DNA from 2 places in the Yersinia intermedia genome. Region 1 is predicted to be linked to the other one. Evidence: predicted binding sites of a transcription regulator. Region 1 holds the regulator's gene; the other holds the start of a gene.

Region 1 (4,387 bases):
GCGCAGCGCAAATTGAAGGTGACAGCTTCCATCGCTATACCCGCCCTGAGATGGATGCAGCCATCCGTAAAGCGCGGGATCAAGGCCGGCATATCAGCTATTTTGGCCCCGAAGCCAATGACTTTGGCCAGTTGGAGCAAAGTGTGTCGGAATACGGCGAACACGGTACTGGCCGCTCACGTAAGTATTTACATACCTATGATGAAGCAGTGCCATACAACCAAATTCCCGGTACGTTTACCCCGTGGGAAGCATTGCCACAACCTACTGATGTACTGTTTTACGAAGGGCTACACGGTGGTGTGGTGACGGAACATCATGATGTGGCAAAGCACGTCGATCTGTTGGTGGGCGTAGTGCCTATCGTCAATTTGGAGTGGATACAGAAGCTGGTGCGAGATACCGGTGAACGTGGCCATTCACGCGAAGCAGTGATGGATTCCGTAGTCCGCTCCATGGATGATTATATCAACTACATTACGCCGCAGTTCTCACGCACTCATATCAACTTCCAGCGCGTGCCAACCGTCGACACATCAAATCCGTTTGCTGCCAAAGCCATTCCGTCACTGGATGAAAGTTTTGTGGTTATTCATTTCCGTGGTTTGGAACAAATTGATTTCCCTTACTTACTGGCGATGTTGCAAGGATCATTTATCTCGAATATCAATACATTGGTGGTGCCCGGCGGAAAAATGGGGCTGGCAATGGAGCTGATTATGGCACCGCTGGTGCAGCAACTGCTGGAAGGGAAGAAAATCGGTTAATATCCTTCGTTCTTGAGGCCGCAGTATAGCAACTGCTGGAGAGAAAAAATAATTTGGCGCTATCCCAAGCCAAAGTAATTGGAGCTGCAGGTAGGCGGCAAGCGAACTCATCCCGATGAGCTTACATAAGTAAGTGATTCAGGTGAGCGAACGCAGCTAACAACCCTGCAGCTTCAAGTACGAAGGGTTTGCTTAGGCGATATCACGAATTTCAAAACTGTGGGTAATAGACGCCGCTTTACCCAACATCAGTGAAACGGAGCAATACTTTTCGGCTGACAACTCAACGGCTCGCTCAACAATTTTGTCGGTCAGGCCTTTGCCGCTGACAATAAAATGCAGGTTGATGTGTGTAAACAGACGCGGTGCTTCTTCACGGCGCTGCGAAGTTAATGACACTTCGCAATCGCGCACATCATTGCGGCCTTTTTGTAAAATAGAGACCACATCAATCGCACTACAGCCACCTGCCGACATTAACAGCATTTCCATCGGACTCGGTGCTTTGTCTCCGGCATTACCGTCCATCAACACCTGATGACCTGATGCCGATTCACCCAAAAATGTCAGCCCCTCAACCCACTTTATACGTGCCTGCATAACGCTTGCTCCCAGTTAAATTTTCTGATTAAGACTACCCTTTCATTTACAAACTGGCAATGTAACCCGACGTTCATCATGCTGAAGCGATACAACACAAGACACTGGCTTCATCCTGTGCTACAAACAGAACCGAAAGTGTTGTTTCTAGAATTAAATAGGGTAGCTTCTCAATACTCAGTGAAGGGTTTCTATCCGGTACGTATCTTGGCTATACCTTTCGGCAGTTGAGCAAATTAATATGCTACGAGAAAGTGTATTTTATAAGCACGCCGTACAGGGAACTCTGAGCCCTGTTAAGTTAGGCAGCGATAACAACAGAGGATAACAGCGAATGGTTCTCGGCAAGCCACAAACAGACCCGACTCTCGAATGGTTCCTGTCTCATTGCCATATCCACAAATATCCATCGAAGAGTACGCTGATTCACCAAGGTGAAAAGGCCGAAACGCTTTACTACATCGTGAAAGGCTCCGTTGCGGTGCTTATCAAAGATGAGGAAGGTAAAGAGATGATTCTCTCCTATCTTAATCAGGGAGATTTCATCGGCGAACTTGGATTATTTGAAGAAGGCCAAGAACGTAGCGCCTGGGTTAGAGCAAAAACCGCCTGTGAAGTGGCTGAAATTTCTTACAAAAAATTCCGTCAGCTTATTCAGGTCAATCCAGATATTTTAATGCGCCTATCTTCACAGATGGCGAGTCGCTTACAAATTACATCTGAGAAAGTGGGTAACCTTGCTTTCCTTGATGTGACTGGGCGTATTGCACAAACGCTGCTTAATCTGGCAAAACAACCTGATGCCATGACCCACCCAGATGGGATGCAGATTAAAATTACCCGCCAGGAAATTGGTCAGATAGTTGGCTGCTCCCGCGAAACCGTGGGGCGGATACTAAAAATGCTGGAAGATCAAAATCTGATCTCCGCACACGGTAAAACGATTGTCGTCTACGGCACCCGTTAATTCCCCCTAAACGGGTGTCGATACTGTCGGCACCCGTTTTTTAATCTTTTGTGATCAATAAATTTCTGGGGCCTTTATGAAATGGCAACGGCTGATTTATCGTCCTGAAGTTATTTATCGGCCCAATGTTAATTACGCGCTGCGCCAAACATTGGTTCTCTGCCTGCCCGCAGCATTAGGGTTTGCTCTCGGCGAACTTCGACTGGGTTTGATGTTTTCCCTGATACCCGCCTGTTGCAATATCGCCTCGCTGGATACACCACACCAACATTTTTTCCGGCGTCTGCTGGTCGGCGGCACGCTGTTTACTGCGAGTAGCTTCCTAACCCAGCAACTGCTGCTATGGGATATTCCATTGCCCGCCGTCATGCTCGGCCTGGCATTAGTTTTGGGGGTGAGTGGGGCGATTAGCCAGTTGAATAGCCATTTGTTACCGGCTGCCCTGATTGCTGCTATTTTTAGCCTCAGCATGGTGGGCCGCGCCCCGATCTGGCAAGCGCCTTTACTGTGTGCGGTGGGGACACTTTGGTATGGTGTGTTTAACTGGTTATGGTTCCGACTCTGCAAGGATCAACCGATCCGCGAACCCTTGAGTCAACTTTATTACTTGCTAGCCGATTATTGTGACACCAAATACAGCCTGTTTGCTCAGCACCTTGAGCCGGAAAAATCGATACCGCCGCTGCTGGACAAACAACAGGCGATTATGGACAAGATTAATCAGCTTTATCAGCAATTTAATCTGATTCATAACACAACGAAGAAAGAGCAGAAACGGTTGTTGGGATTGTTCCAAATGGCTCTCGATCTGCAAGAGCACATTACTGCGGCCCTGATTCAGCCAGAAAAAGTACAGGAGTTAATGGAGCAAACGCAGATTGAGGGGGTGATGCGCCGTAATTGCCAGAAAATCTCAGCCCAAATGCGCACTATTGCCAACGATATTCTCTATCACCACCGTGCTGCTGAACATTTTACTGCCGATGATGCTCTGCCAGAACTGGCAAACATCGCACAGGCACACCCGAACAACCCGGTCGCACAATTCTACTACTACCATATCAGCCATATTACCCAATTATTGAGTGACCGGCGGCCACTGTATGACCGTGACCTGATGTCCAGCCAACAATCACAGCCGTTCTGGCCAGCATTGATCAGCTATCTGTCGTTCAAATCAGGCGCACTGCGGGAAGCGGCTCGCCTGGGAGTGACACTGGCAGCAGGTAGCTATATCGGCAGTTTAATTCATTTACCCAAGCCTTATTGGATTCTGCTCACGGTGATGCTGGTAACGCAGAACGGTTATAACGCCACCAAGGTACGAATCCATCACCGTGCACTCGGTACCTTTATCGGGCTGTTACTCGCAGCTACCTTGTTGCATTTTCAGATGTCGGAAGGCACCACGCTGAGCATCATGTTACTCATCACATTGATAGCCTATCTGGTTCAACGCAAAAACTATGGCTGGTCAGTCATTTTTAGAACTATCACGACTGTGTATATCTTGCAGTTATTGACCGGAGAAGGCGCTGACTTTTTGGTTCCACGCCTGCTGGATACCTTAATTGGTTGCGCATTGGCCTTTGCCAGCGCCTTATGGCTGTGGCCCCAGTGGCAGAGTGGCTTACTGCGTAAGAATGCCCATCAGGCGCTAGAGGCGTATCAGAAGATTTTGCGCTTGCTGCTGACACCTGAACCAGATATCACCCAACTGGCCTATGAACGCATTGAAGTGAATAAGGCCAGTAATACCGTGTTAAGTTCCTTAAATCAGGCGATGCAAGAACCGGGATTCAACTCAAAATATCTGGCAGATATGCGGCTATGGGCCACTCACAGTGAGTTGATTGTCGGGCATATCAATGAGATGACTATCCTGACACGGGCCTATCCCTTGGGGAGTTCAGCACCAGGTAAACATCACATTCAGCTCAGCGTCGAACTGGCGGCGGATTATTTACAACTCTGTGAGATAGCCATTCAACAGTGTCAGCAAAGGCTGGAGTCGGACAACAGCGAAGGTAATAACGATTTCGTGCAGATGCCG
Region 2 (4,387 bases), 130 kb from region 1:
TCAAACCCGGTTTTCGTATCGATTTGCATATCAAAGACTTGGCAAATGCCCTCGACACCTCGCACGGCGTCGGCGCACAGTTGCCACTTACCGCTGCCGTGATGGAGATGATGCAGGCGCTGAAAGCCGATGGTCTGGGTACCGCTGACCACAGTGCATTGGCATGTTATTACGAGAAATTGGCTAAAGTTGAAGTCACTCGTTAATCGGTGGCACCGGTGTCTGTGGATACCGGGCTACTGGGTCACAGGGCTATACTGGTAAGCATCCCGTTATCCTGAGCGGCTGGTTTATAAAGTCGGAGCCTGTGTGGCATTGGATAGCTCATGAGATTGAATCATTTATGAAAATAGTTATCGCCCCAGACTCTTATAAAGAAAGTTTATCTGCCCTAGACGTTGCGGTGCAGATTGAAGCGGGTTTTCGCACCCAATTCCCTGATGCGCAATATATCAAATTGCCCGTTGCTGATGGTGGCGAAGGCACCGTCGAGGCCATGGTCGCAGCCACTGCGGGCCGGATTATTCAAGTTAATGTGACTGGTCCGTTAGGTGACGAAGTGGCGGCTTTTTACGGGATATCCGGTGATGATAAATCGGCCTTTATTGAAATGGCGGCCGCCAGTGGGCTAGAGCTGGTTCCGCCAGAACTGCGCAACCCACTGAAAACCACCTCCTACGGCACCGGCGAATTGATTTGTCATGCGCTGGATCAGGGCGTTAAACATATTATTATCGGTATCGGCGGCAGTGCTACCAATGATGGCGGTGCGGGTATGGTACAAGCGCTGGGGGTCAAACTGCTGGACAAGCAGGGTAAACAGATTGGCTTTGGCGGCGGGAAGCTGGCTGAGCTGGATGTTATTGATATCTCAGGGCTGGATCCGCGTATTAAGCAGTGCCAAATCGATGTTGCTTGTGATGTCACTAATCCGCTGACCGGTAGTGAAGGGGCATCGGCTATTTTCGGGCGGCAGAAAGGCGCTACTCCTGAGATGGTTAGCCAACTGGATGATGGTTTACAGCATTATGCGGGGATCATTAAACGTTATCTTGATATTGATGTTGACCAGGTTGAAGGCGCTGGCGCGGCGGGGGGGTTAGGTGCGGCATTACTGGCATTTTGCGGTGCAACCTTAAGCCCAGGTATTGATATTGTCACCGATGCTCTTGGTCTGGACGCCTTGGTTAGGGACGCGACGTTTGTCATTACCGGCGAAGGGCGCATTGATAGCCAAACTATTCATGGCAAAGTGCCGATCGGTGTCGCAAGAGTTGCCAAACGTTATAACAAGCCAGTGATTGGTATTGCCGGTAGCCTGACAGACGATGTTGATGTGGTGTATGAGCATGGTTTAGATGCGGTATTCAGTGTGATCTACAGTATCTGTACTCTGGAGCAGGCGCTGGACAATGCGGCAGCCAATGTGTTTATGACCGCCCGTAATATAGCCGCCACGCTGGCGATAGGGATGGCTGTTGGTCAGTCATCGCAAGAAAGTAAATAACATGTTTTGAATCAGAACCGCACCTCGCTAAATCTCTATCAGGGCTAACGATCGATTGGCCCTGATTTCCTCGCTAGCGCTCAACCTTTCCAGTAAAACGTCACCGGCTCTACCATTTATGTGACCTGTCCCTCAACTCTCTTCCTTTGTGGTATGAATTGGGCGTTTGTCCAATGTATTCCCTTTACAGAGTACATATGCTGGTGCATCAGCCCAGACTGAGGCCCATTCATGAGTGTATATAATCTTGACCCCCGGCTAGCCCAGGATATTGTTACCCGTACCATGAAGATCATTGATACCAATATTAATGTGATGGATGGTAAAGGTCGGATCATTGGTAGTGGCGATGAAGAGCGCCTTGGCGAATTGCATGAAGGGGCGCTCTTGTCGCTGTCTCATGGCCGGATCGTCGATATCGATGAAGCTGTTGCTCGCCAGTTGCACGGCGTGAAACCAGGGATCAACCTGCCATTGCGCCTTGAGGGTGAAATCGTGGGTGTGATTGGCCTAACCGGCAATCCGGGGCAGTTACGCCAATACGGCGAACTGGTGTGCATGGCGGCAGAGATGATGATGGAGCAGGCGCGACTGGTGCACCTGTTAGCACAGGATAGCCGTCTGCGCGAAGAGTTGGTATTGAACTTGATCCGCACTGAAGAGATATCACCGGCACTGATGGAATGGGCACAGCGCCTTGGGGTAGATATCAATGAACCGCGCGTCGTGGCCGTGGTAGATGTGGACAGCGGCCAGTTGAGTGTTGACAGTGCTATGTCGGAATTACAAGAGTTGCAAACCCTGTTGACGACGCCGGAGCGTAATAATCTGATTGCGATTGTATCCCTGACTGAAATGGTGGTGCTTAAACCGGCGCTGAATAGCCACGGCCGCTGGGATGCTATTGATCACCGGCGGCGTATGGAGTCTTTGTTGTCGCGTATGACTGAGCGGGGCCGTTTGCGGGTACGCCTGTCGCTTGGCAACTTCTTTACCGGGCCGGGTAGCATTGCGCGTTCATACCGTACCGCTCGTACTACTATGGCAGTAGGTAAACAACGGATGCCGGAGCAGCGTTGCTACTACTATCAGGATTTGGTGTTACCGGTATTGCTTGATAGTTTGCGTGGCGGCTGGCAGGCCAATGAATTAGCCTTACCACTGGCTAAATTACGGGCGATGGACAGTAACGGTCTGTTGCGGCGCACGCTGGCCTGCTGGTTCCGTAATAACGTGCAGCCAACGGCTACGGCTAAAGCGTTATTTATTCATCGCAATACTTTGGAGTATCGGCTGAATCGTATTTCCGAGCTGACCGGTTTGGATTTAGCGAACTTTGATGATCGCTTGCTGCTGTATGTGGCGCTTCAATTGGGCGAGCAGGAGTAGAGGTGATAGTAAGGTTGAGGTGATAGTAAGGTTGAGGTGATAGTAAGGTAGCGGTGATAGTAAGAAGGGCAGGCCGAGTGAGTGTCACCCGGCCTGATGATATCGCTGATACTTAGGTCACTGGTGCCGGATTAAACACCGCCAAGGCATTGCGCAACCCCCATTGATCGGACCACGTCCGTTTGCGGTCACTGGCAATATCCAGAATAAATTCAAATAATTGCTGACCAACCTCTTCAATAGTGGCATCGCCTGTCGCAATGGTTCCGGCGTCGATATCCATCAGGTCATGCCAGCGGTTAGCCAGATCGGTGCGGGTTGCCATTTTGATTACCGGTACTGCCGCCAGACCATAAGGGGTGCCGCGCCCGGTGGTAAATACCTGAACGGTAATACCCGATGCCAGTTGTTGCGTGCCGCAGACAAAATCACTGGCTGGGGTGGCTGCAAAAATCAGCCCACGCTTGGTGGGGCGCTGCCCCGGAGAGAGCACTTCCACAATGGCGCTGCGGCCAGATTTGGCGATGGAACCGAGCGCTTTTTCCACTACGTTTGCTAAGCCGCCCTTTTTATTCCCTGGTGAGGGGTTGGCGCTACGATCGGTTTTGCCGGTTTCGAGATAGTCGTCGTACCATTTCATCTCTTCCAGTAACCTTCTGCCAACCTCCTCATTAATCGCCCTGGGAGTTAACAGATGGATAGCATCACGTACTTCCGTGACTTCAGAAAACATGACTGTTGCGCCGCAACGCACCAGTAAGTCCGAAGCATAACCCACCGCAGGGTTGGCGGTTACGCCAGAAAAAGCGTCACTGCCGCCGCATTGCATACCGACCACCAATTCAGAGGCCGGGCAGGTTTCACGTTGGCGCATATTCAGGCGTTGCAGGTGCTTTTCCGCCACTTGCAGAATGTCATCGACCATGGAACGGAAGCCGACGTGTTTCTCATCCTGCAAGCGCACGATATTGCTTTCATCCAGTGAGATAACCTGCACGTCAGGTGTCCCTTCCAGCAGCCGCTCAGGTTGGAGTTTTTCACAACCGAGGCCGACGACCATCACTTCGCCACCAAAATTAGGGTTAAGGGCCAAATTATGAATCGTGCGGATGGGCACTACCGCTGCCGGAGCATTAATTGCCACTCCACAGCCATATAAGTGATTCAGTGCAACTACGCCATCGACATTGGGATACTTGGGAAGTAGGGTGCGTTCAATGATATTGACGACATAATCCACCACGCCAGCCACGCAATGTACGCTGGTGGTAATCGCGAGTAGGTTTTTGGTCCCCACACTGCCGTCAGCGTTGCGATAGCCCTCGAAGGTATAACCTTCCAGTGGTGGTAAGGCCTCGGGGACTGCGGTGGCAAGGGGTAAGGTTTCCAGTGCCGGTGCAGCAGGTAATTCAACTAACGATTCATCTATCCAGCCGCCACGAGCAATATCCCGCACTGCCAGACCAATCACTTCAGCATAACGAATAATTG

The links. The regulator CRP, encoded in region 1, controls carbon source genes, mostly activating them, when cyclic AMP is high. The targets are predictions, from matches to a motif close to ATGTGANNNNNNTCACAT.
Region 2: the regulator CRP is predicted to act here: its motif matches at 1,626-1,643, upstream of EL015_RS19450 (CdaR family transcriptional regulator).

Annotation. Positions count from the first base shown of each region.
Region 1 covers NZ_LR134116.1:4,383,673-4,388,059, forward strand. Annotated here, with positions in the region: gene EL015_RS20165 (phosphoribulokinase) at 1-767, shown strand, start outside; gene EL015_RS20170 (OsmC family protein) at 960-1,367, opposite strand; gene crp (cAMP-activated global transcriptional regulator CRP) at 1,702-2,334, shown strand; gene EL015_RS20180 (YccS/YhfK family putative transporter) at 2,411-4,387, shown strand, end outside.
Region 2 covers NZ_LR134116.1:4,256,054-4,260,440, reverse strand. Annotated here, with positions in the region: gene garR (2-hydroxy-3-oxopropionate reductase) at 1-206, shown strand, start outside; gene EL015_RS19455 (glycerate kinase) at 344-1,507, shown strand; gene EL015_RS19450 (CdaR family transcriptional regulator) at 1,739-2,896, shown strand; gene garD (galactarate dehydratase) at 3,009-4,387, opposite strand, start outside.